DNA from 4 places in the Streptomyces sp. NPDC059398 genome. Region 4 is predicted to be linked to each of the others. Evidence: riboswitches for the same ligand, from Rfam matches in the RefSeq annotation. Region 4 holds a riboswitch; each other region holds the start of a gene.
What was found. A riboswitch is a leader RNA that binds a small molecule or an ion and turns the genes downstream of it on or off. The one in region 4 is predicted to bind cobalamin.

Region 1 (5,402 bases), on a different contig from region 4:
ACGGCGACTACTGGATCCACGACAGCCTCGCCCACTTCGACTTCAAGCGGGCGTCGACGCTCACCACCGACGCCACTCCCGAGCCGGTCGCCAAGGGGGCCAGGCTCACGGTCAGGGGCAAGCTCTCGCGGGCCAACTGGAACGACCTGAAGTACCACGGCTACACCAAGCAGAACGTGAAGCTTCAGTTCAAGAAGACCGGTGCGTCCGGGTACTCCACGGTCAGGACGGTGAAGACCAGCTCCACGGGCACCCTGAGCACCACGGTCACGGCGACCGCCTCGGGCACCTGGCGCTGGGCCTTCTCCGGGACGCACACGACCATGGCGATCACCTCCGCCGGTGACGAGGTGAAACTCCGCTAGTACCCGTACGGTCCTGTGCCCCGGCCGCGAAGGCGCCCCGGGCACAGGACCGTACCGGCTCAGAAGTCGTCGTCGAAGGAGACCGAGCCCTCCACCGCGACCTGGTACGCCGAGGGGCGCCGCTCGAAGAAGTTCGTCAGCTCCTGCACGCCCTGCAGCTCCATGAACGAGAAGGGGTTCTCGGAGCCGTACACCGGAGCGAAGCCCAGCCGGGTCAGCCGCTGGTCGGCGACGCACTGGAGGTACTCGCGCATCGACTCGGTGTTCATCCCGGGCAGCCCGTCGCCGCACAGGTCCCGGCCGAACTGCAGCTCCGCCTCGACCGCTTCGCGCATCATGTCGGTGACCTGCTCGCGCAGCGCGTCGTCGAAGAGCTCGGGCTCCTCCTTGCGGACCGTGTCGACCACCTCGAACGCGAAGTTCATATGCATGGTCTCGTCACGGAACACCCAGTTGGTGCCGGTCGCCAGGCCGTGCAGCAGCCCGCGCGAGCGGAACCAGTACACGTACGCGAAGGCCCCGTAGAAGAACAGCCCCTCGATACAGGCGGCGAAGCAGATCAGATTCAGCAGGAAGCGGCGGCGGTCCGCCTGGTTCTCCAGCCGTTCGATCTTCTCGACCGAGTCCATCCAGCGGAAGCAGAACTGCGCCTTCTCGCGGATGGAGGGGATCTCCTCGACCGCGTCGAAGGCCGCCGCGCGGTCCTCCGGGTCCGGCAGATAGGTGTCGAGCAGCGTCAGATAGAACTGGACGTGCACGGCCTCCTCGAAGAGCTGGCGCGAGAGATACAGCCGCGCCTCGGGCGAGTTGATGTGCTTGTAGAGGGTCAGCACCAGGTTGTTGGAGACGATCGAGTCGCCCGTCGCGAAGAACGCGACCAGCCGGCCGATCATGTGCTGCTCACCCGGCGAGAGCTTGGCCAGGTCCGCCACGTCCGAGTGGAGGTCGACCTCCTCGACGGTCCAGGTGTTCTTGATCGCGTCGCGGTAGCGCTCGTAGAAGTCCGGGTAGCGCATCGGACGCAGGGTCAGCTCGAAGCCCGGGTCGAGCAGGTTCTTCTCGGGCTTGTGGGGTTCGGTGCTCATTACTGGCAGGCCTCGCAGGACTCGGGGTTCTCAAGGGAGCAGGCGATGGCGTCCGCTTCGGCGGCGGCCGGGGCCTGCTGGGCGGGGACGGCGGCGGAGCGCGCCGCCCGCGCGATACGCGTCGCCGGGCGCGAGCGCAGGTAGTACGTGGTCTTGATGCCCTGCTTCCACGCGTACGCGTACATCGAGGAGAGCTTCCCGATGGTCGGCGTCTCCAGGAACAGGTTCAGGGACTGGCTCTGGTCGATGAACGGGGTGCGGGCCGCGGCCATGTCGATCAGACCGCGCTGCGGGATCTCCCACGCGGTGCGGTAGAGCGCCCTGACCTCCTCGGGGATCCAGCTGAAGCCCTGCACCGAACCGCTGGCCTCGCGCAGCGCCTCACGGGACTGCGCGTCCCAGACGCCCAGCTCCTTCAGCTCGTTCACCAGATACGCGTTGACCTGGAGGAACTCACCCGAGAGCGTCTCGCGCTTGAAGAGGTTGGAGACCTGCGGCTCGATGCACTCGTACACCCCGGCGATCGAGGCGATGGTCGCGGTCGGCGCGATCGCGAGCAGCAGCGAGTTGCGCATCCCGGTCCTCGCGATCCGGGCGCGCAGCGCCTCCCACCGCTCCGGCCAGTTCAGCTCGGTCGCGTAGTGGTCGGGGTGCAGCACACCGCGGGCCGCGCGGGTCTTCTCCCAGGCGGGCAGCGGGCCGCTCCTGTCGGCGAGGTCGCAGGACGCCTCGTAGGCGGCGAGCATGATCCGCTCGGAGATCCGGGTGGAGAGCGCCTGCGCCTCGGGTGAGTCGAAGGGCAGCCGCAGCTGGAAGAAGACGTCCTGGAGCCCCATCAGGCCCAGGCCCACCGGACGCCACTTGGCGTTGGAGCGGCCCGCCTGCTCGGTCGGGTAGAAGTTGATGTCCACGACCCGGTCGAGGAAGGTGACCGCGGTGCGGACGGTCGCGTCCAGGCGCTCCCAGTCCAGGGAGCCGCCGGAGACGAACGCGCCGACGTTGACCGAGCCCAGGTTGCAGACCGCGGTCTCGCCGTCGTCCGTCACCTCCAGGATCTCGGTGCACAGGTTCGACGAGTGGACGACCGCACCCGGTTCGGCGGTCTGGTTGGCCGTACGGTTCGACGCGTCCTTGAAGGTCATCCAGCCCTGGCCGGTCTGGGCGAGGGTGCGCATCATCCGCCCGTACAGCTCCCGCGCCGGGATGGTCTTCCTCGCCAGCCCCGCCGCCTCGGCCCTGCGGTACGCGGCGTCGAACTCCTCGCCCCACAGATCGGTCAGCTCCGGCACGTCGGCGGGCGAGAACAGCGACCAGGTGCCGTCCGAGCCAACCCGGCGCATGAACTCGTCGGGCACCCAGTGGGCCAGGTTGAGATTGTGCGTACGCCGGGCGTCCTCACCGGTGTTGTCGCGCAGCTCCAGGAACTCCTCGATGTCCGAGTGCCAGGTCTCCAGGTAGACGGCGGCGGCGCCCTTGCGCCGGCCGCCCTGGTTCACCGCGGCGACCGAGGCGTCGAGGGTCTTGAGGAAGGGGACGATGCCGTTGGAGTGTCCGTTGGTGCCGCGGATCAGCGAACCGCGGGCGCGGATGCGGGAGTACGAGAGGCCGATGCCGCCCGCGTGCTTCGAGAGCCGCGCCACCTCGTGGTAGCGCCCGTAGATCGAGTCCAGCTGGTCGAGTGGCGAGTCCAGCAGGTAGCAGGAGGACATCTGCGGGTGCCGGGTACCGGAGTTGAAGAGCGTGGGGGAGGAGGGCAGATAGTCGAGGCGGCTCATCAGCCCGTACAGCGCGGCCACTTCGGCCAGCGCGTCGGCGGATTCGTCGGCGGCGAGACCGCAGGCGACCCGGAGCATGAAGTGCTGGGGTGTCTCGATGACCTGGCGGGTGAGGGGGTGGCGCAGCAGATAGCGGCTGTAGAGGGTGCGCAGCCCGAAGTACCCGAAGCGGTCGTCGGCCCCGGGGTCGACGGTCGCGTCGAGCCGCTCCGCGTGCAGCCGGACGAAGGCGGCCGTACGGTCGGCGATCAGCCCCTCGCGGTGGCCGACGGCGACCGACGAGGAGAACGACACCGCGCCCTGGCCCGCCGCCTCGTCGGCGATGGTGCGGGTGAGCAGCCGCGCGGCGAGCCGGGAGTACGCGGGGTCCTCGGAGATGAGACCCGCGGCCGCCTCGGTGGCCAGCTCCCGCAGCTCCGCCTCGTCCGACGCCGCGTTGCGCCCGCGCAGGGCGGCAGCGGCGACCCTGCCGGGGTCGGTGTCGGTGAGATCGGCGGTGAGGTCGGTCAGGGTCCGCAGCAGTACGGTTCCCGGGGCGTCCGCCACCTGCTCGGAGACAGGTGCGGTGGGCGCGATGGTCACGGTGCGCTCTCCCTCGCTCGGCTGGGGGCCGGCGGGGGGCACGGGCGCGTACGGGCACAGCAGAGCAGCACACCGCATGGCGTCCGCAGGCCCTACCGCGAGGCCCGGACGTTTCCCATCCGGTTCGGTCGAGCCGGATGCGCCGTCGGCAGGTCCTCGGACTCCACGGTGCGCGAAAGCGCACTGATCACACCGTTGCGGGACAGTTCCGGATTCGCACCGGATTCCCCTGCGGCGACAGCGAGCATGAGCATACATGTGGGGTGCCCGCCGGAAAGCACCCCCCATATGTTGTGTCGTGGAGCCTGGGAGGGTGGCTCGTACGGCCGCTTCGCCGGGGCCGCGTGCAGGCCACCGGGACGCCTCAGAAGCGGTTCAGGGGCGCCCTGCGGGGGCTCCTGGGGGCACGGAGAAGGGCCGCCGCGCGTCTCCCCCGGAAGGGAGGCGCGACGGCCCCTGGCGGAGCGTGGCCCGTGGCGGAGCGAGGCCCCGGCGGACGCAGCCCCGGCGGACCCGGCCCCTGGCGGAGCGGCCGGCTCAGTGGCCGGCCGGTGCTCCCGCCGTGGCCGGAGGCAGCTCCACCTGGACGCCCTCGTCCCCGGCGTCCGCCGTGTAGTCCTCCGGGGAGGTCTCGTCGATCCCGGCGGGTGCCTTCACCGCGTTGAGCACGACAGTGAGCACCAGGGTCACGACCACGTTCAGTACGAACGCCGTCAGACCGATGTAGCCGATCTGTCCGATGCCCGGGATCTCCTTGGAGGAGCCGCCGAAGTGCGCCTGCGTCGGGCTCGCCACGCCGTACGCGGCGAGCGTCCCGTACACCATGCCGACCGCCCAGCCCGCGAGCAGCGCCCAGCGGTGGAACCACCGGGTGAAGAGCCCGCCGACCAGCGCCGGCATGGTCTGGAGGATCCAGATACCGCCGAGCAGCTGGAAGTTGATGGCCACCGTCGGGTCCATGGCGAGCACGAAGAGGAGCGCGCCGACCTTCACCACGAGCGAGACCAGCTTGGAGACCTTGGCCTCCTGGGCGGGGGTGGCCCCCGGCTTGATGAAGTCCTTGTAGATGTTGCGGGTGAAGAGGTTCGCCGCGGCGATGGACATGATGGCGGCGGGGACCAGCGCACCGATACCGATGGCGGCGAAGGCCACCCCCGCGAACCAGTCGGGGAACATGTTCTCGAAGAGCTGCGGGATGGCCAGCTGGCCGTTCTTCACCTTGATACCGGCGGCGATCGCCATGAAGCCGAGGAGGGCGAGCAGCCCCAGCATCAGCGAGTACAGCGGCAGGATCGCGGTGTTGCGGCGGATCACGTTACGGCTGCGCGAGGAGAGCGTCGCCGTGATCGAGTGCGGGTACATGAAGAGCGCGAGCGCGGAGCCGAGCGCCAGCGTCGCATAGCCCCACTGGCCCGCCGCGCCCGGTGCGAGCGCCCCGCGCGGCTTGCCCGTCGCCGGGCTGGTCTGCGAGAAGGCGTGACCGGCCTTGGCGAAGATGTCGTCGAAGCCGCCGAGTTTGATCGGGATGTAGATGATCGCCACCAGGATGACGATGTAGATCAGACCGTCCTTGACGAAGGCGATCAGCGCGGGCG
Region 2 (5,402 bases), on a different contig from region 4:
CAGCGCGTCGGCCAGCGGCAGCAGATGCCCGTCGAGGACGGTGCGGTGCAGCAGCCGTACGGGCTCCTCACCGTCCGCGGGGGCGAGCAGCCGGGCCCGGCGCACCCGGACCCCGTCGATGCCGTGGGCCCCCGGCCGCAGCAGCACATTGCCGGAGCCGAGATCGGGCACCTCGTCGTAGAGCGCCCAGTGCAGCACGGCGGCAGCGGTGACCCGGCCCGCGTACACCGCCATGACGGTCAACGCCGTGGCGTGGGCCGTGCGATGGCCGCTGCCGGTGCGTTCGGCCTCCAGCAGCCGGCCCAGCTCGTCACTGGACGGATCCGCGAGCCGGTCGGCCGCCAGCCACCGTCCGGCATCGGCGGCGGGCGGCTCGCCCTCGGCGACCTGCCAGCGCGGGCCGAACGGAAGCGGGTCCCAGGGCTGTGTCCCGTCGTTCATGACGTCGGGTGGTAGAAGACGTGCGGGGCTCCGGTGACCGGGTGCGCACCGATCCGCGACCGTACGCCGTACACCTCATCCAGCATCTCCTCGGTCAGGACGTCGTCCGGGGCGCCGGACGCCACCAGCCGCCCGCCGCTCAGCACGAACAGCCGGTCGCAGTACGCGGCGGCCAGGTTGAGATCGTGCAGGACGAGGAGGTTGGTGGTGCCGAGCGAGCGTGCGAGCGCGAGGATTTCCAACTGGTAGCGGATGTCCAGGTGGTTGGTCGGCTCGTCCAGGGCGAGCAGCCCCGGCTCCTGCACCAGGGCGCGGGCGATCAGCGCCCGCTGGCGTTCCCCGCCGGACAGCTCGTCGAACCGCCGCCCGGCATACGGGCCCGCCCCGACCCGGTCAAGCGCGGCATCGATCCGCTCCGCGTCCTCGGCGCCGTCCTGTTCCCAGAACCGTTTGTGCGGGCTGCGGCCCATCGCCACCACCTCGCGGACGGTGAGTCCGAAGGAGCCGGGGCTGTCCTGCGGGACGACGGCGATCCGCCGGGCCCGCTCCTTCACTCCGAGCCCGGCCGCGTCCCCGCCGTCCAGCAGGATCCGTCCGGATGCGGGACGCAGCGCCCCGTACACACAGCGCAGAAACGTCGTCTTGCCGCTGCCGTTGGGCCCGACCAGGCCGACCGTCTCACCGGGCCGGGCGTCCAGGGACACCCCGTCCAGGAGGGCCCGGCCCCCGGCCTCGTAGCCGATCGCCTCCGCCGTCAGGGCGGCCGGTGCCGTGCTCATCCGGTGATCCCCTCCGTACGGGACGAGCGGCGCAGCAGCCACAGGAAGAACGGCCCGCCGACCAGCGCCGTGACCACGCCCGCGGGAATCTCCTCGGGTGCGGCCACCGTGCGGGCCAGCAGATCGGCCAGCAGCAGGAAGACCGCCCCGCCCAGCGCGGTGACCGGCAGCAGCCTGCGATGGCCCGCCCCCACCACCAGCCGGGCGGCGTGCGGGACCATCAGCCCGACGAAGCCGATCGCCCCGCTGAACGCCACCAGCACCCCGATGATCAGCGAGACCCCGATGAAGACGGCGCCCCGGAACCGGCCCGGATCCAGGCCCAGGCTGCGTGCTCCCTCCTCACCGGCGAGCAGCAGGTCCAGCGGTCTGGCCAGCGCGATCAGCACCACCGCGCCGACGGCCAGCACCCCGGCGGGCAGCGCCAGTTCGTCCCAGCGGGCCCCGCCGAGACCGCCCAGCGTCCAGAACATGATGGCGCGCACATGCTCGGCCTGCGCGGAGAGCACCAGGACGAGGCTGGTGAGCGCGGACAGCACGTACTGGATCGCCACTCCGGCCAGGATCAGCCGCCCCGTCGTCATCGTCCCGCCGCGCCTGGCCATCGCGTACACCGCGACCAGCGCCGCCATCGAGCCGATGAACGCGGCGGCCGGCAGCGCCACGGTCGCCGCGGCCCCCGTGCCGAGGCCGAAGACGATGACGAGCACCGCCCCGGCCGACGCCCCCGAGGAGGCGCCCAGCAGAAAGGGATCGGCCAGCGCGTTGCGCACCAGCGCCTGGAGGACCGCCCCGGACAGCGCGAGCCCCGCCCCGACGACGGCCCCGAGCACCACCCGGGGCAGCCGCACGTCCCACACGATCGTCGGATACGCGCCGCTCCGCTCGCCGCCCAGCACCACCCGGAGCACCTCGCCCGGCGGGATGCGCACCGGGCCGAGCGCCAGTCCCGCCACCGCCGTCGCGAGCAGCACCACGGTGAGCACACCGGTCACGACGGGCATCGAACGCAGCACACCCGAGGCCGGAGGATGCGGCCGGGCCTTGGTCCCGGCCCTCATCCGGCGTCGGGGTGCAGCTGCGCGGCCAGGTCCCCGACGGCGTCAGCGACGCGTACGCCGAGGACGGCCGACGACAGCGGCAGCACCGCGAAACGCCTGTTCCTGATGGCGGGGACGTCCTTGAGGGCGGGATCGCCGAGCAGCCGCTTCTTCTTCGCCGCGACGCTGGTCCCGCCGTAGTCGTAGACCACGACGACCTGGGGCCTGCGCTTGATGACCTGCTCCCAGGAGACATCACCGAAGCTCTTCCCCAGATCGGCGAAGACGTTGGTGCCGCCCGCCAGTGACACGATCTCGTTGCCGATACCGCTGCCGCCCGCCGTGAACGCCGAGCTGTCCCCCGAGTCGTACACGAAGACCGAGGGCCGGTCCGCCCCCTTGAGCTTCGCCTCGACGGCCGCGATCTTCTCCTTCTGCTCCGCGATCAGCTTCCGGCCGCGGCCGGGAACGCCGAAGGTCCGCGCGACCTGGGTGATCTCGGTGCTGAGCTGACCGAGGCCGACCGGGCCGCCGGTGCAGTTCTCGATATTGAGCCGGGTGTTGATGCCCGACTTCTGGAGCCCGGCCCGGTCACGGCCCTGGGCCTTGTCGAAGGCGCTGGCGTAACCGCCGTAGACGAAGTCCGGGTTGGCGCCGAGGAGGGTCTCCCGGGACGGGTACTCCTTGGCGATGACCTTGGTCTTCGCGTAGTCGGCGCGGTACCGGGGAAGGACCTTGTCGTCGAGGTAGGCGGTGCCCGCGATCCGGTCCCGGAGTCCGAGGGCCAGCATGAGTTCCGTCGCGTGCTGGTTCATCGTGACGGCCCGCTTCGGGGGCGCGTCGAAGGTCGTCCTGGTCCCGCAGTTGTCGACCGTGTACGGGAATCCGGCGGGAGCTTTCGCGCCCCTGTCCGCGCCCGTGTCCTGCGTGGAGCCCGCCCCGCAGCCGGCGAGCGGCAGCAGGATCAGGGGTATGAGCGCCAGTGCGGCGCGCGACGTCCGGGGGTTACGGGGCATGGCCGGGCCTCTCCGGGGGATGTCCTCGTCCCCAGGTCGTACGGAGAAGGCGGCGCGGGAAGTGTCTGGCTTCCGGGCCGCGAGGCCCGGTCACAGTGGCGGGACCGTACCGGAATCGCACCGGTTTCCTTCACCGCACCGCCTGGGTTCGCGCTCAGTGTGTCAGACGCCGCCAGGGCCGCTCCCCTTGGCTGCCCGGGCCCGCGGAGCGTCCTGGGCGGGCGGGGTGTCCTGGGTCCGCGGGGCGTCCCCGGTCCGCGGGGCGGGCAGGTCCAGGGCGAAGGCGGCGCCGTCGCCGACGGTGAGCGTCCCGCCGTGCCGGTGCGCGACATCGCGGGCGATGGCCAGGCCGAGACCGGCGCCCCCGTCGTCACGGGTCCGGGCGTCGTCGAGCCGTACGAACCGCTCGAAGATCCGTTCACGCTCCGCGGGCGGCACCCCGGGGCCGTCGTCCGCGACCTCCGCGACGAGCCGGCCGTTCCGCTCCCGTACGCAGACCTCGACGCCCGAGCGCGCGTGCCGCTGGGCGTTGTCCAGGAGGTTGCCGATCACCCGCGCCAACTGCCCGCGGGATCCCTCCACTTCGAGCCCGTTCGCGGCGTCGACCGTCACCGGCACCCGGCCCCCGTGCCGCCGCGAGACCTCCTCGCGCACCAGCTCCCCCAGGTCGATCCGCGCCGCACCGGGCCGCTCCCCCGCGTCCAGGCGGGCGAGCAGCAGCAGATCGGCGGCCAGTTGCTGGAGCCGTACAGTGTCCATGACCGCGCCCTCGACGTCGAGCAGCTCCGGGTGCGCGGCGCCGACCTCCAGCTGGGTGCGCAGACTCGCGATGGGGCTGCGCAGTTCGTGGGAGGCGTCCGCGACGAACCGCCGCTGCCGGTCGACGGAGCGCTCCAGGGCGGTGAGCGTCTCATTGGTCGTACGGGCCAGCCGGGCCACCTCGTCGTGCGAGCCGGGCTCCGGGACCCGCCGGCCGAGGTCCTCGGACGCGGTGATCGCCGCCATCTCCCGCCGGATCCCCTCGACGGGGCGCAGGGCGCGCCGGGTCACCAGCCAGGTGACGCCCGCGACGACCAGCAGGAGGGCGGGCAGCCCGATGAGCATCGCGCCGCGGAGCGTGCTGACGGCGCTCTGCTCGGTGGTGAGCGGGGCGCCCGCGTAGACGATCAGGGTGTCGTCGCTGCCGTTGGTCACCTCGACCGCGGCGAACCGGTAGTCGGCGGTGTCACCGTCCACGGTCGCGGTGCCGGAGCTGAAGTGGGGGTCGTCGTGCGAGACCTCACCGCGCGGCGGATCGTCGCCGCTGCCGTGGTCGTCATCGTCGTCGTCGCTCTTGTCGTCGCTCTTGTCGTCGCTCTTGCCGTGGCTCTTGTCGTCGCCATGGTCGTCGTCGTGCTTCGACTCGGCCGGCGCCGGATGCACCGCGGTGGTCGCCGTCCCCGTCACGGCGTCCAGATCGTCACTGGCGGCGCGCAGTCCGCCGTGCTCGGTGACCACCTGCACCGGGTTCTCGTCGGAGTCGGGCAGATGGAGTTTGCGGTACGGGACGTCGAGCGCGACCTGCGATGCGATGTTCTGGGCGACGACCTCGGCGCGCAGATCGGTCTGGCCCGTGAGGTTGGACCGCAGGACGCTCAGGAGCGAGAGCCCCGCGGCGACCAGCGCGACAGCGACGACGGCCGTCGCGCCCAGCGCCGCCCTGGCCCGTACGGAACCGAGCAGGCGCCTCATTCGGCGACCAGACGGTACCCCGCGCCGCGCACGGTCTGGATGAGTCCGGCGCCCAGCTTGCGGCGCAGGGCGCTCACGTACACCTCGACGATGTTCGGGTCGCCCTCGTAGGCGAAGTCCCAGACGTGCTCCAGGATCTCCGGCTTGCCGACCACTTCGCCCTGGCGGACGGCGAGTTGCTCCAGGACCGCGAACTCCTTCGCCGTGAGGGCGACTTCGGTGCCCGCGCGGTGCACCCGGCGGGTGGCGGTGTCGACGGTGAGGCTGCCCGCGGTGAGCACGGGCGACGGCCGCCCGGCCGCGTGCCGGCGGAGCAGCGCCCTGATCCTGGCGACGAGGACCACATAGGAGAACGGCTTGGTGAGGTAGTCGTCGGCCCCGGTGTCGAGCCCCTC
Region 3 (5,402 bases), on a different contig from region 4:
GGGCACCAGGAACTCGGCAGCCTGGTGCTGTTCTACGACGCCAACCAGATCTCCATCGAGGACGACACCGACGTCTCCTTCAGCGAGGACGTGGCCGCCAGATACGCCGCATACGGCTGGCATGTTCAGGACGTCGACTGGCGGGGCGACGGAGCGTACACCGAGGACGTCGACGCCCTGCTCCACGCCATCGAGCAGGCGAGGAGCGAGCGCGGACGCCCGTCGCTGATCGTGCTGCACACCCTGATCGGCTGGCCCGCGCCGACCAAGCAGAACACCGGGAAGGCGCACGGCTCCGCGCTGGGCGACGAGGAGGTGGCGGCCACCAAGAAGCTGCTCGGCTTCGACCCGGACCGCACCTTCACCGTCGAGGACGACGTCCTGCGCAGGGCCCGTGCGGTACGTGACCGCGGCGCCGAGGCCCACGCCCGGTGGCAGCGCGACTTCTCCGCCTGGCGCACGGCCAACCCCGCGCGGGCCGCCCTCCTCGACCGGCTCCAGGCGCAGGAACTGCCCGGCGGCTGGGCCGACGCGCTGCCCGCGTTCCCGGCCGACGAGAAGGGCATGGCCACCCGCAAGGCGTCCGGCGAAGTCCTCGGGGCCCTCGCGCCGGTACTCCCCGAACTGTGGGGCGGATCGGCGGACCTGGCCGGGAGCAACAACACCACCATGGAGGGGGTGGAGTCCTTCCTCCCCGCCGACCGGCAGACGGAGCTGTGGAAGGGCGGACCGTACGGAAGGACCCTCCACTTCGGTATCCGTGAGCACGCCATGGGTGCGATCCTCAACGGCATCGCCCTGCAGAGCCTGACGCGGCCGTACGGGGGCACGTTCCTGACGTTCTCCGACTACATGCGCCCCGCCGTCCGGCTGGCCGCCCTGATGAAGCTGCCCGCCGTGTACGTGTGGACGCACGATTCCATCGGCCTCGGCGAGGACGGTCCGACCCATCAGCCCGTCGAGCACCTCGCCGCCCTGCGGGCCATCCCCGGCCTGGACGTCGTACGGCCCGGTGACGCCAACGAGACCGCCGCCTGCTGGGCCGCCATCCTTGAGCACACCGACCGGCCGACGGGACTGGTCCTCACCAGGCAGAACCTCCCCGTACTCGACCGTGGTCCGGGCTCCGGCCACACCCCCGCCGCGGCGGCCGCCAAGGGCGGGTACGTGCTCACCGAGCGCGGCCGGGGCTCCGAGCCCGACGTGATCATCGTCGCGACCGGCTCGGAGGTGCAGATCGCACTGGACGCCTGTGCTCTGCTGCTGGCCGGTGATCTGACGGTCCGGGTGGTGTCCATGCCGTGCCGCGAATGGTTCGCCCTCCAGCCGGCCGCCTACCAGGACGAGGTGCTCCCGCCTGCGGTACGCGCCCGGGTGAGCGTCGAGGCCGCCGTCGGCCAGGGCTGGCGCGAGGTCGTCGGCGACGCCGGGCGGATCGTCAGCCTTGAGCACTACGGCGCGTCGGCGGACTACCAGCGCCTCTACTCCGAGTTCGGGATCACCCCCGAAGCGGTCGCGCAGGCCGCCCGGGACAGCCTGGACGACACGCGGACGGCGACGCGCCCCGGCGGCCGGCAGAGTACGGCGGCGCCCGCCGACGGCGGCACGGCCGACCGGCCGTGAGGCCCCACCGGCCGGAGCCGCCCATGGGCTCCGGCCGGTGCGGTGTACGGACCAACTGCCGTGCCAAGCAGTGCAGTTGACGGATCAAACGGCACGATGGCGGGTGGGGGCGGTCAGTCCCGGCGGCGCAGGTCCAGCATGCAGAGAACCGTGTCGTAGCGGTCCTCGCCGACGGCGACGAAGCCGGGGAGGCGCCCGTACGGAGTGAAGCCGAGCGACCGGTAGAGCTCCAGAGCCCTGGTGTTGTCGCCACGGGCGTCCAGCGTGAGCACCTCGATACCCGCCTTCCGCGCATCGGTGATCAGGCCGGCGGTCAGCGCCCGGCCGACACCATGCCCCTGGGCCTCGGCGGCCACCGCGATCTTCTCCACATCGGCGTGCGGCCGGTGGGTCGGCCGGGCGTACCGCAGCCAGTACCCGAGCCCCACCATGCGGCGGTCCAGGTAGGCGGCGCGCAGGCCGGCGTCTCCCGCCCGCGCCGCGCGGACGACACGGCGGAGAAGTCCGGCCACTTCGTCCGGCGCGGGCGGTTCGACCCAGCCCAGCGCTGCGCCCGCTCCGACCAGGTCGGCCAGCATCCGGTGAGCGGACTCGGCGAGCCCGGCCGCCAACTCCGGATCGGCAGCCAGCTCCTCGGCGTCGAGGATCACGGGCTCGGCTCTCGGACCGCCGGTCAGGGGGGATGTCATGGGCCGCAGCCTAGTGACCCCGGCCGATCCGGTTCCATCGGCCCTGGGCCGCCGGACAGCCGAGACCTCCGGACAGCCGAGACCTCCGGACCACGGAACGGGAACCGGGTTCCGGCCACCTCTGCCCCGTACGTCACAATGAGTGCACGAGGCGACGGGGATCAGGAAGCCGGTGCGAGTCCGGCGCGGTCCCGCCACTGTGACCGGGAAGCGGTCCTCCTGCATGTCACTGTCCGCTGACGCGGGCGGGAAGGCGGAGGTGAGCGACGATCCGGGAGCCAGGAGACTGACCTGTCGCCGGTCCGCGAGCAGGGGCGAGGACACCCCGGAGAGGATCGGCTGTGACGACGCATGCCCGGACGGAGGCCCCGGACCGGCACCGGCCGGTGCTCGGCAGACGGGGAGCGCTGGCCGCCGGAGGCGCCCTGGCACTGGCCGCGACCGGCCTGCTCGCCGGGTGCGGCGGGGACAGGAAGGACGGGGGAGGCGGTGACCGGTTCCGCGCCGCGTTCACGGCCGGCGGCTCACAGGAGACCCTCGACCCCCATGTCGCCCCGAACTTCGTCGACCAGGCCCGCGCCAAGGCCCTGTACGACACGCTCGGGACCTACGCCGACGACATGTCCGTCCGCAAGCGGCTCGCGGAGTCCTGGGAGAGCGACGCGTCCGGCACCCGGTGGCGCATACGGCTGCGCAAGGCGCAGTTCCACGACGGCAAGCCGGTCACCGCCAAGGACGTCCTCTACAGCTACCGCCGCGCCGCCGACCCCGCCACCGGCTCCCCCTCGCAGGTCCTGCTGTCGGCCATCGACTCCGGCGCCACCCGGGCCGACGGCGAACGGTCCGTCGTCTTCGTACTGAAGGCGCCCAACTTCGAGTTCCCCACCGTCTTCGCGGGCCCCGGCACGGAGATCATCCCCGACGGGACGAAGGAATTCCGCAAGCCCATCGGCTCCGGCCCCTTCACCTATGTGTCGTTCACGCCCGGCGGCACCGCCCGCTACCGCGGCTGGGACGGCCACTGGGACGGCGCCCCGCACATCGCGGAGCTGGAGATCGTCCCCGCGAACGAGGAGTCTGCGCGGCTCAACGCGCTGCTGTCCGGGCAGGTCCACTACGCCGCCGACCTGGCCGGTGCCTCCGTGGACCGGCTGAAGAAGGAGGGCTCGACGCGGCTGCTGACCGCCGAGCGGGCCACCGCCCAGCAGTTGTTGCTGCGCACCGGCCGCAAGCCGTTCGACGATCCGCGGCTGGTGCGCGCCGTGCAGCTGGGGATCGACCGGGAGGCGCTGGTCCGGGTCGCGCTGGCCGGACACGGGGAGCCGGGGAACGACCTGTTCGGCATGGGTCTGCGCGGCTATCCGAACGGCATCGCGCCCCGGGTACGCGATGTCGGCCAGGCACGGAAGCTGGTGAAGGAGGCCGGAGCGGAGGGGCTGCACATCACCGTGGAGACCAGCTCCGTCGATGCCACCTGGGAGGCGGCCGCGGACCTGATGGGGCGGCAGCTGCGTGAGGTCGGGCTCCGTCTGACCGCCAACACCCGTGCGTCCAGTACGTACTTCAGTGAAATCAGGACACAGGGGGTGGCCGCCTTCAACACCACCTCCACCCTGCCCCTCTCCGACTTCCTCCAGCAGCGGGTCCGCGGGGGAGCGGCCCGCAACCAGACGCAGTACGCGTCGAAGAAGTTCGACACGCTCCTGGAGCGGGCCCGCACCACCCGGGACGAGAAGGAGCGGCTGGCGCTCCTCGCCCGGGCACAGAAGCTCGCCCGGGACGAGTCCGGACTGCTGGTGTGGGCGTTCTCCGACGCCAACGACGCGATCGGCCCATCGGTCCGCGGTCTGCGCGCCGCGCCGCCCAACTCGCACGACTGGGCCCGGTTCGACCGGGTCCGCATCGGCTGACGTGCGCGCCTATGTGCTGCGGCGTTTCCTGCTGGCGGCCCTCCAGTGCCTGGTGGTGCTGGTCGCCGTCTTCGCGGTCGGTTCGCTGCTGCCGGGCGACACGGCCGACGTGCTCCGCGGCGAACTCGGCACGCCGGAACAAGTGGCCGCGCTGAGAAGTCAGTTGGGTCTTGACGAGCCGGCCTGGACCCGCTTCGGACACTGGCTCGGCAAGCTGCTCAGCGGCGACCTCGGGCACTCCCTGACCACCGGGCTGCCGGTGGGCGACGACATCGGCCGCCGTATCGGGGTGACGCTGCTGCTGGGCGTGCCGGCGCTGGTGCTGGTCACCGTACTGGCGCCGCTGCTCGGCACGGTGTCGGGGCTGCGGGAGGGCAGTCGCGTCGACCGGACGCTGAACACGGCGGCCGTACTGCTGCACGCGGTACCCGAGTTCGTGCTCGGGCTGCTGCTGGTCGCCTCGGTCTCACTGGCGGCAGGGCTGCTGCCGGCCACCGCTGTCGGCATGGACACCGCCGATCTGCTCACCCAGCCGACCGTGCTGGTGCTGCCCGTCACCGTACTGACGGCCCGTCACCTCTGTGATCTGGCACGGCAGATCCGGGCCGGGGTGGCGGCGGGGCGGCACGGTTCCGTCGCCGCGCATCTGCGGCTCCTCGGTATGCGGGAGCGGACGGTGGTGCTGCGCCATGTACTGCCGGGTGCCCTGGGCCCCGCGGCGCAGCAGTTCGCCCGCTGTGTGGAGGGGCTGCTGGGCGGCACCGTACTGGTGGAGGCGGTGTTCGGCTTCCGCGGCCTCGGCAGCGGTTTCGTCGAGGCCGTACAGAACCGCGATCTGCCTCAGGTGCAGACGTACGCGCTGCTCTTCGCCGGCACCGCTGTCGCGGTCAACCTCATCGGCGACCTCGCCGCCCACCGCCTGGCACCGCACCGGGAGGTGACGGCATGACCGCGCCGGCGGAGGCCGGGACCGTGCGCCCAGGCCGTAACCGCCTGCCGTGGATCGCCCTGACACTGCTCGGTGTGCCGGTGCTCGCGGCCCTGCTGGGGCCGTGGTTGGCCGGGGGTGCTCCGTCGGCGCGGGGCGCGCTGCCGTCGCAGCCGTCCGGCGAAGGGCACCCGCTCGGTACGGACGTCCTGGGTCGCGATGTGCTGTGGCTCGTGCTGCACGGCGGTGCCT
Region 4 (5,402 bases):
GGGCGCCGATCGACCTGCGTACGGACAGGGCCCATCCCGCCCGTATCTACGATGTGTTCCTGGGCGGCAAGACGAACTATCCCGCCGACCGTGCCATGGCCGCCACGGTGGCCGAGAAGATGCCGTCGGTGCAGCTGGCCGCCCGGATCAACCGGGAGTTCGTACTGCGTGCTGTGCGGTATCTGGCGGGCGAGGCGGGCATCCGGCAGTTCCTGGACATCGGCACGGGCATACCGACGTCGCCCAATCTGCACGAGGTCGCGCAGGAGACGGCGCCGGAATCGCGCGTCGTGTACGCGGACAACGATCCGATCGTCCTCGCCCACTCCCGGGCCCTGCACGTCAGCAGCCCGGCCGGGCGCACCGCGTACATCCCGGCGGACTTCACCGATCCGGACAGCATTCTCGGGTCCGCGGAACTGCGCGACACCCTCGACCTCGGGCAGCCGGTGGCCCTGACGATGGGGCTGCTGCTGCACTGGATCGACCCGAAGGACCAGCCGCACGCCGTCGTCCGGCGCCTGATGGACGCGCTGCCCGCCGGCAGCTGTCTGGTGATATCGGTGTTCGCCCGGGAGCTCGCGGGTGGCTCCGCCACGCTGCAGGACGATTTCGCGGCCGAGGGCACGGCGCTGCGGCCGCTCACCCGGGACGAGACACTGCGCTTTTTCGACGGCACGGAGCTGATCGAGCCCGGTCTGGTCGCGCCCCATCTGTGGCGGCCCGCGACCGTCGTACCCGAGATCGGACACCCGGAGGCCGGACCCGATGCCGCCTCGGCCCCGATCTGGGCGGGACTCGGGGTGAAGAGGTAGCCGCCGGACGGGAGCGGCGGGGCGCGGGGGGGGGGGGCGGGGGCCCCCGCGGGGCCCCACACACCCCCCCCCCGGTGGGGCGGAGCCCCCCCCCCCGGGGGCACCCCCCCGCGCGGGGGGGGGCGCGGGGCGGCCGACCCGCGCGCCCGGTGTCCCACATCACCGTCCGCGATGTGGGCAGATGCCCCCGCGCCGGGGAGTCTCCGCCTAGGCTGGCTGGTGCAACTGGTTCGCCCCGTCCGCCAGGCGGGATGCGTCGTAAGAGGGAACCCGGTGGAAATCCGGGACTGCCCCGCAGCGGTGAGTGGGAACGACCGCCGTCATACGCACTGGGCCCGGCCGGGTCTGGGAAGCGACGGCCAGTAGGTGGACGCCCCTTGGAGGGTGACCGTGCCCGCGAGTCCGAAGACCTGCCCGTTGCCCGTGCGCGACCGTTCGCGTACGGACATCCCGGTGACCTCGTGGGCGGGTCGGCGCGCATACCGGCGGGACAGCCGTGCCTCATGGCACGTGCGAGGCCCTACGGTCCGTCATCCCTTCGCGCTCCCGTCCCGTCTCCGGGATCTCAAGGAGTCATCTCGCGAAGGAGATTTCCGTGACAGCGAAGCCCGAAGCCGCGGCAGCACGGGCCACCGTGTACGGCTACCCCCGCCAGGGCCCGAACCGGGAACTGAAGAAGGCCGTCGAGGGTTACTGGAAGGGCCGCGTCGACGCCGACGGCCTCCGGGAGACCGCCGCAGATCTGCGCCGGTCGAACTGGCAGCGCCTGGCGGAGTCCGGCATCCATGAGGTGCCCACCGGTGACTTCTCGTACTACGACCACGTACTGGACACCAGCGTCATGGTCGGCGCGATCCCCGAGCGGCACCGCAAGGCCGTCGAGGCCGACGCACTCGACGGCTACTTCGCGATGGCACGCGGCACTCAGGAGGTCGCGCCCCTGGAGATGACCAAGTGGTTCGACACCAACTACCACTATCTGGTGCCCGAACTGGGCCCGGACACGGTGTTCACCGCCGACTCCACCCAGCAGACCGGGGAGTTCCGGGAGGCGACCGCCGGCGGGCTCACCGCCCGCCCCGTCCTCGTCGGCCCGGTCACCTATCTGCTGCTGGCCAAGCCCGCCCCGGGCGTCGCGGCGGACTTCGAACCGCTGACGCTGCTCGACCGGCTGCTGCCCGTCTACGCCGAGGTGCTGGCCGATCTGCGGGCGGCGGGCGCGGAGTGGGTCCAGCTGGACGAGCCGGCCCTCGTCCAGGACCGCACCCCCGCCGAACTGAACGCCACCGCACGCGCCTACCGGATGCTCGGTTCGCTCGGCGACCGCCCGAAGCTGCTGGTCGCCTCCTACTTCGACCGGCTCGGTGACGCGCTGCCCGTCCTGGCGAAGGCTCCGGTGGAGGGCCTGGCGCTCGATTTCACCGGCACCGCCGCGGCCAATGTGGACGCGCTGGCCGCCGTCGGCGGGCTGCCCGGCAAGCGCCTGGTCGCCGGTGTGGTCGACGGGCGCAACGTCTGGGTCAACGACCTGGAGAAGTCACTGGCCACCCTTGGCACCCTGCTCGGCCTGGCGGACCGGGTCGACGTCGCCGCCTCCTGCTCGCTCCTGCATGTGCCGCTCGACGCGACCGCCGAACGGGACATCGACCCGCAGATCCTGCGCTGGCTCGCCTTCGCCCGGCAGAAGACCACGGAGATCGCGACCCTCGCCAGGGGACTTGCCGGGGGTACCGGCGCCATCGCGGCCGAACTGGCCGCCAACCGGGCCGATCTGGCCTCCCGGGCGGGGTCGGCGATCACCCGTGACCCCGCCGTACGGGCCAGGGCCGCCGCGGTCACGGACGCGGATACGCACCGCTCCCAGCCGTACACCGAGCGGGCCGCCGCCCAGCGCGCCCGCCTCGGGCTGCCGCTCCTGCCGACCACCACGATCGGCTCGTTCCCGCAGACCACCGGATTGCGGGCGGCCCGCGCCGACCTGCGGGCCCGGCGCATCGGCACCGCGGGGTACGAGGAGCGCGTCAGGGACGAGATCCAGCAGGTGATCGCCTTCCAGGAGACGGCGGGGCTGGATGTCCTGGTGCACGGCGAGCCCGAGCGCAACGACATGGTGCAGTACTTCGCCGAGCAGCTCACCGGCTATCTCGCCACCCAGCAGGGGTGGGTGCAGTCCTACGGGACCCGCTATGTCCGCCCGCCGATCCTGGCCGGCGACATCTCACGTCCGGAGCCGATGACGGTGCGCTGGACGACGTACGCCCAGTCCCTGACCGGCCGCCCGGTCAAGGGCATGCTCACCGGCCCGGTCACCATGCTCGCCTGGTCCTTCGTCCGCGACGACCAGCCGCTCGGCGACACCGCCCGGCAGGTCGCCCTGGCCCTGCGGGACGAGGTCGGCGACCTGGAGAGCGCGGGTACTCCGGTCATCCAGGTCGATGAACCGGCCCTGCGCGAAACGCTGCCGCTGCGCTCAGCCGACCGCGCCGCGTATCTGGACTGGGCCACCGAGTCCTTCCGCCTCACGACGAGCGGAGTACAGCCGGCCACCCAGATCCACACGCATATGTGCTACGCCGAGTTCGGCGACATCGTCCAGGCCATCGACGACCTCGACGCCGATGTCATCAGCCTGGAGGCGGCCCGCTCCCATATGCAGGTCGCCCGCGAACTGGCCGGGCACGGCTACCCGCGTGAGGCGGGGCCCGGTGTGTACGACATCCACTCGCCGCGGGTACCGAGCGCGCAGGAGGCCGCGGCCCTTCTGCGCAAGGGGCTTGAGGCCATTCCCGCCGAGCGGCTGTGGGTGAACCCGGACTGCGGCCTGAAGACCCGCGGCTGGCCCGAGACCCGGGAGTCGCTGGAGCACCTGGTCGCCGCCGCCCGTGAGGTGCGCGCCGAACTGACCGCCGGGGGCGCCTGACCGGTCACCGGGGCCGGGCCGTACACCACTCGCCGCCCGGCCCCGGGCCCGCTGCCGGAGACTGCCCGCCCACGGCCCCGGCGTGGACCCGCCCGCTGACGGCTCTCTCCTCCGGGGCCCCGGCGGGTGGGTCACGCGGCGGAACGCCCGTCGGCCGGGCGGCGGCGCAGGGTGACCTGCTCGATGGCCGGCGGGTTGTAGATCATGTCCAGCGCTCCGACGTCGGTGCCCGGGGGCACGATGGCGTCGATCCGGTCCAGGACGTCGTCGCTCAGGGCGGTCTCCGCGCCCGCGAGCAGATCGTCCAGGTGGTTCATGGTGCGCGGGCCGATGATCGCGGAGGTGACACCGGGGTGGGAGATCGCGAAGGCCATCGCCAGATGGGTCAGCTCCATCCCGGCCTCGTCGGCGAGCGGGATGAGCTGCTCGACCGCGTCGAGCCGCCGCTCGTCGACGAGGTGCTTGAATCCGAAACCTGCCCGGTGGGTGTCGGCCTGTACGCCCTTGCGGTAGCGGCCGGTGAGCATGCCGCCGGAGAGGGGGCTCCAGACCAGGGCGCCCATTCCGTAACGCTCGCAGACCGGCAGGACCTCACGTTCGATGCCCCGGTTGAGGATCGAGTACGGCGGCTGCTCGGTGCGGAACCGCTCCAGGCCGCGCCGCTCGGCGACCCACTGGGCCTCGACGATGTCCGACGCGGGGAAGGTGGAGGCGCCGATGGCGCGGACCTTGCCCGCGCGGACCAGATCGGTGAGGGCCGAGAGGGTCTCCTCGACGTCGGTGTCCGGCGCCGGCCGGTGGACCTGGAACAGGTCGACGTGGTCGGTCCCCAGCCGGCGCAGCGAGTCGTCGAGCGCGCGCACCAGCCAGCGGCGTGAGTTGCCCTGCTGGTTGGGGTCGTCCCCCATCGGGAGATGGGCCTTGGTGGCCAGTACGACATCGTCACGGCGGCCCTTGAGCGCCTTGCCGACGATCTCCTCGGACTCACCGCGCGAGTAGGCGTCGGCGGTGTCGACGAAGTTGATCCCCGCGTCGAGTGCCTTGTGGATGATGCGGACGGAGTCGTCGTGGTCGGGGTTGCCCATGGCTCCGAACATCATCGCGCCGAGGCAGTACGGGCTGACCTTGATACCGGTCCGGCCCAGTGTGCGGTACTTCATGGTTGCTCCTCCGGGGTGGGGACGTCCGCCGCAGCGCGCTACGCTGAGATAAGCGGAACAACGTTCCATACCTACGATACGGAACGTTGTTCCGGTTGGCAAAAGGAGCATCCATGAATGACGGCCAGACGACCGGGAAACAGCCCCGCCAGCCGGTACGCGCGGATGCGCAGCGCAGCATCGACGCCCTGCTCACCGCGGCAGCCGAGGTGTTCTCCGCGTCAGGCGTGGACGCCCCGGTCCGGCAGATCACCGCACGGGCGGGGGTCGGCGCGGGCACCCTCTACCGGCACTTCCCGCAGCGCTCGGACCTCATCGCCGCGGTCTTCCGCAAGGAGGTCGACGCCTGCGCCGCCGCCGCGCCCGCACTCGCCGCCGAGCACCGGCCGGTCGAGGCCCTCACCCGGTGGCTGCAGCGCTTCGCGGGTTTCATCGCCACCAAGCGCGGTCTGAGCGCGGCCCTGCACTCGGGAGACCCCGCCTACGACAGCCTGCCGTCCTACTTCC

Region 1: linked by a shared signal. The riboswitch ahead of ACFXBC_RS25760 (ribonucleoside-diphosphate reductase subunit alpha) and the one ahead of metE (5-methyltetrahydropteroyltriglutamate--homocysteine S-methyltransferase) in region 4 are both predicted to bind cobalamin.
Region 2: linked by a shared signal. The riboswitch ahead of ACFXBC_RS00550 (ABC transporter substrate-binding protein) and the one ahead of metE (5-methyltetrahydropteroyltriglutamate--homocysteine S-methyltransferase) in region 4 are both predicted to bind cobalamin.
Region 3: linked by a shared signal. The riboswitch ahead of ACFXBC_RS04420 (ABC transporter substrate-binding protein) and the one ahead of metE (5-methyltetrahydropteroyltriglutamate--homocysteine S-methyltransferase) in region 4 are both predicted to bind cobalamin.

Annotation. Positions count from the first base shown of each region.
Region 1 is NZ_JBHYWP010000083.1:26,588-31,989, forward strand. It holds gene ACFXBC_RS25750 (hypothetical protein) at 1-365, shown strand, start outside; gene ACFXBC_RS25755 (ribonucleotide-diphosphate reductase subunit beta) at 425-1,450, opposite strand; gene ACFXBC_RS25760 (ribonucleoside-diphosphate reductase subunit alpha) at 1,450-3,807, opposite strand; cobalamin riboswitch at 3,937-4,097, opposite strand; gene mctP (monocarboxylate uptake permease MctP) at 4,345-5,402, opposite strand, start outside.
Region 2 is NZ_JBHYWP010000001.1:120,263-125,664, reverse strand. It holds gene ACFXBC_RS00565 ((2Fe-2S)-binding protein) at 1-441, opposite strand, end outside; gene ACFXBC_RS00560 (ABC transporter ATP-binding protein) at 438-1,220, opposite strand; gene ACFXBC_RS00555 (FecCD family ABC transporter permease) at 1,217-2,224, opposite strand; gene ACFXBC_RS00550 (ABC transporter substrate-binding protein) at 2,278-3,276, opposite strand; cobalamin riboswitch at 3,315-3,444, opposite strand; gene ACFXBC_RS00545 (sensor histidine kinase) at 3,439-5,007, opposite strand; gene ACFXBC_RS00540 (response regulator transcription factor) at 5,004-5,402, opposite strand, start outside.
Region 3 is NZ_JBHYWP010000006.1:111,842-117,243, reverse strand. It holds gene tkt (transketolase) at 1-1,623, shown strand, start outside; gene ACFXBC_RS04425 (GNAT family N-acetyltransferase) at 1,737-2,312, opposite strand; cobalamin riboswitch at 2,473-2,601, shown strand; gene ACFXBC_RS04420 (ABC transporter substrate-binding protein) at 2,654-4,222, shown strand; gene ACFXBC_RS04415 (ABC transporter permease) at 4,224-5,171, shown strand; gene ACFXBC_RS04410 (ABC transporter permease) at 5,168-5,402, shown strand, end outside.
Region 4 is NZ_JBHYWP010000052.1:34,374-39,775, reverse strand. It holds gene ACFXBC_RS19655 (SAM-dependent methyltransferase) at 1-815, shown strand, start outside; cobalamin riboswitch at 1,025-1,248, shown strand; gene metE (5-methyltetrahydropteroyltriglutamate--homocysteine S-methyltransferase) at 1,411-3,735, shown strand; gene ACFXBC_RS19645 (aldo/keto reductase) at 3,867-4,895, opposite strand; gene ACFXBC_RS19640 (TetR/AcrR family transcriptional regulator) at 5,009-5,402, shown strand, end outside.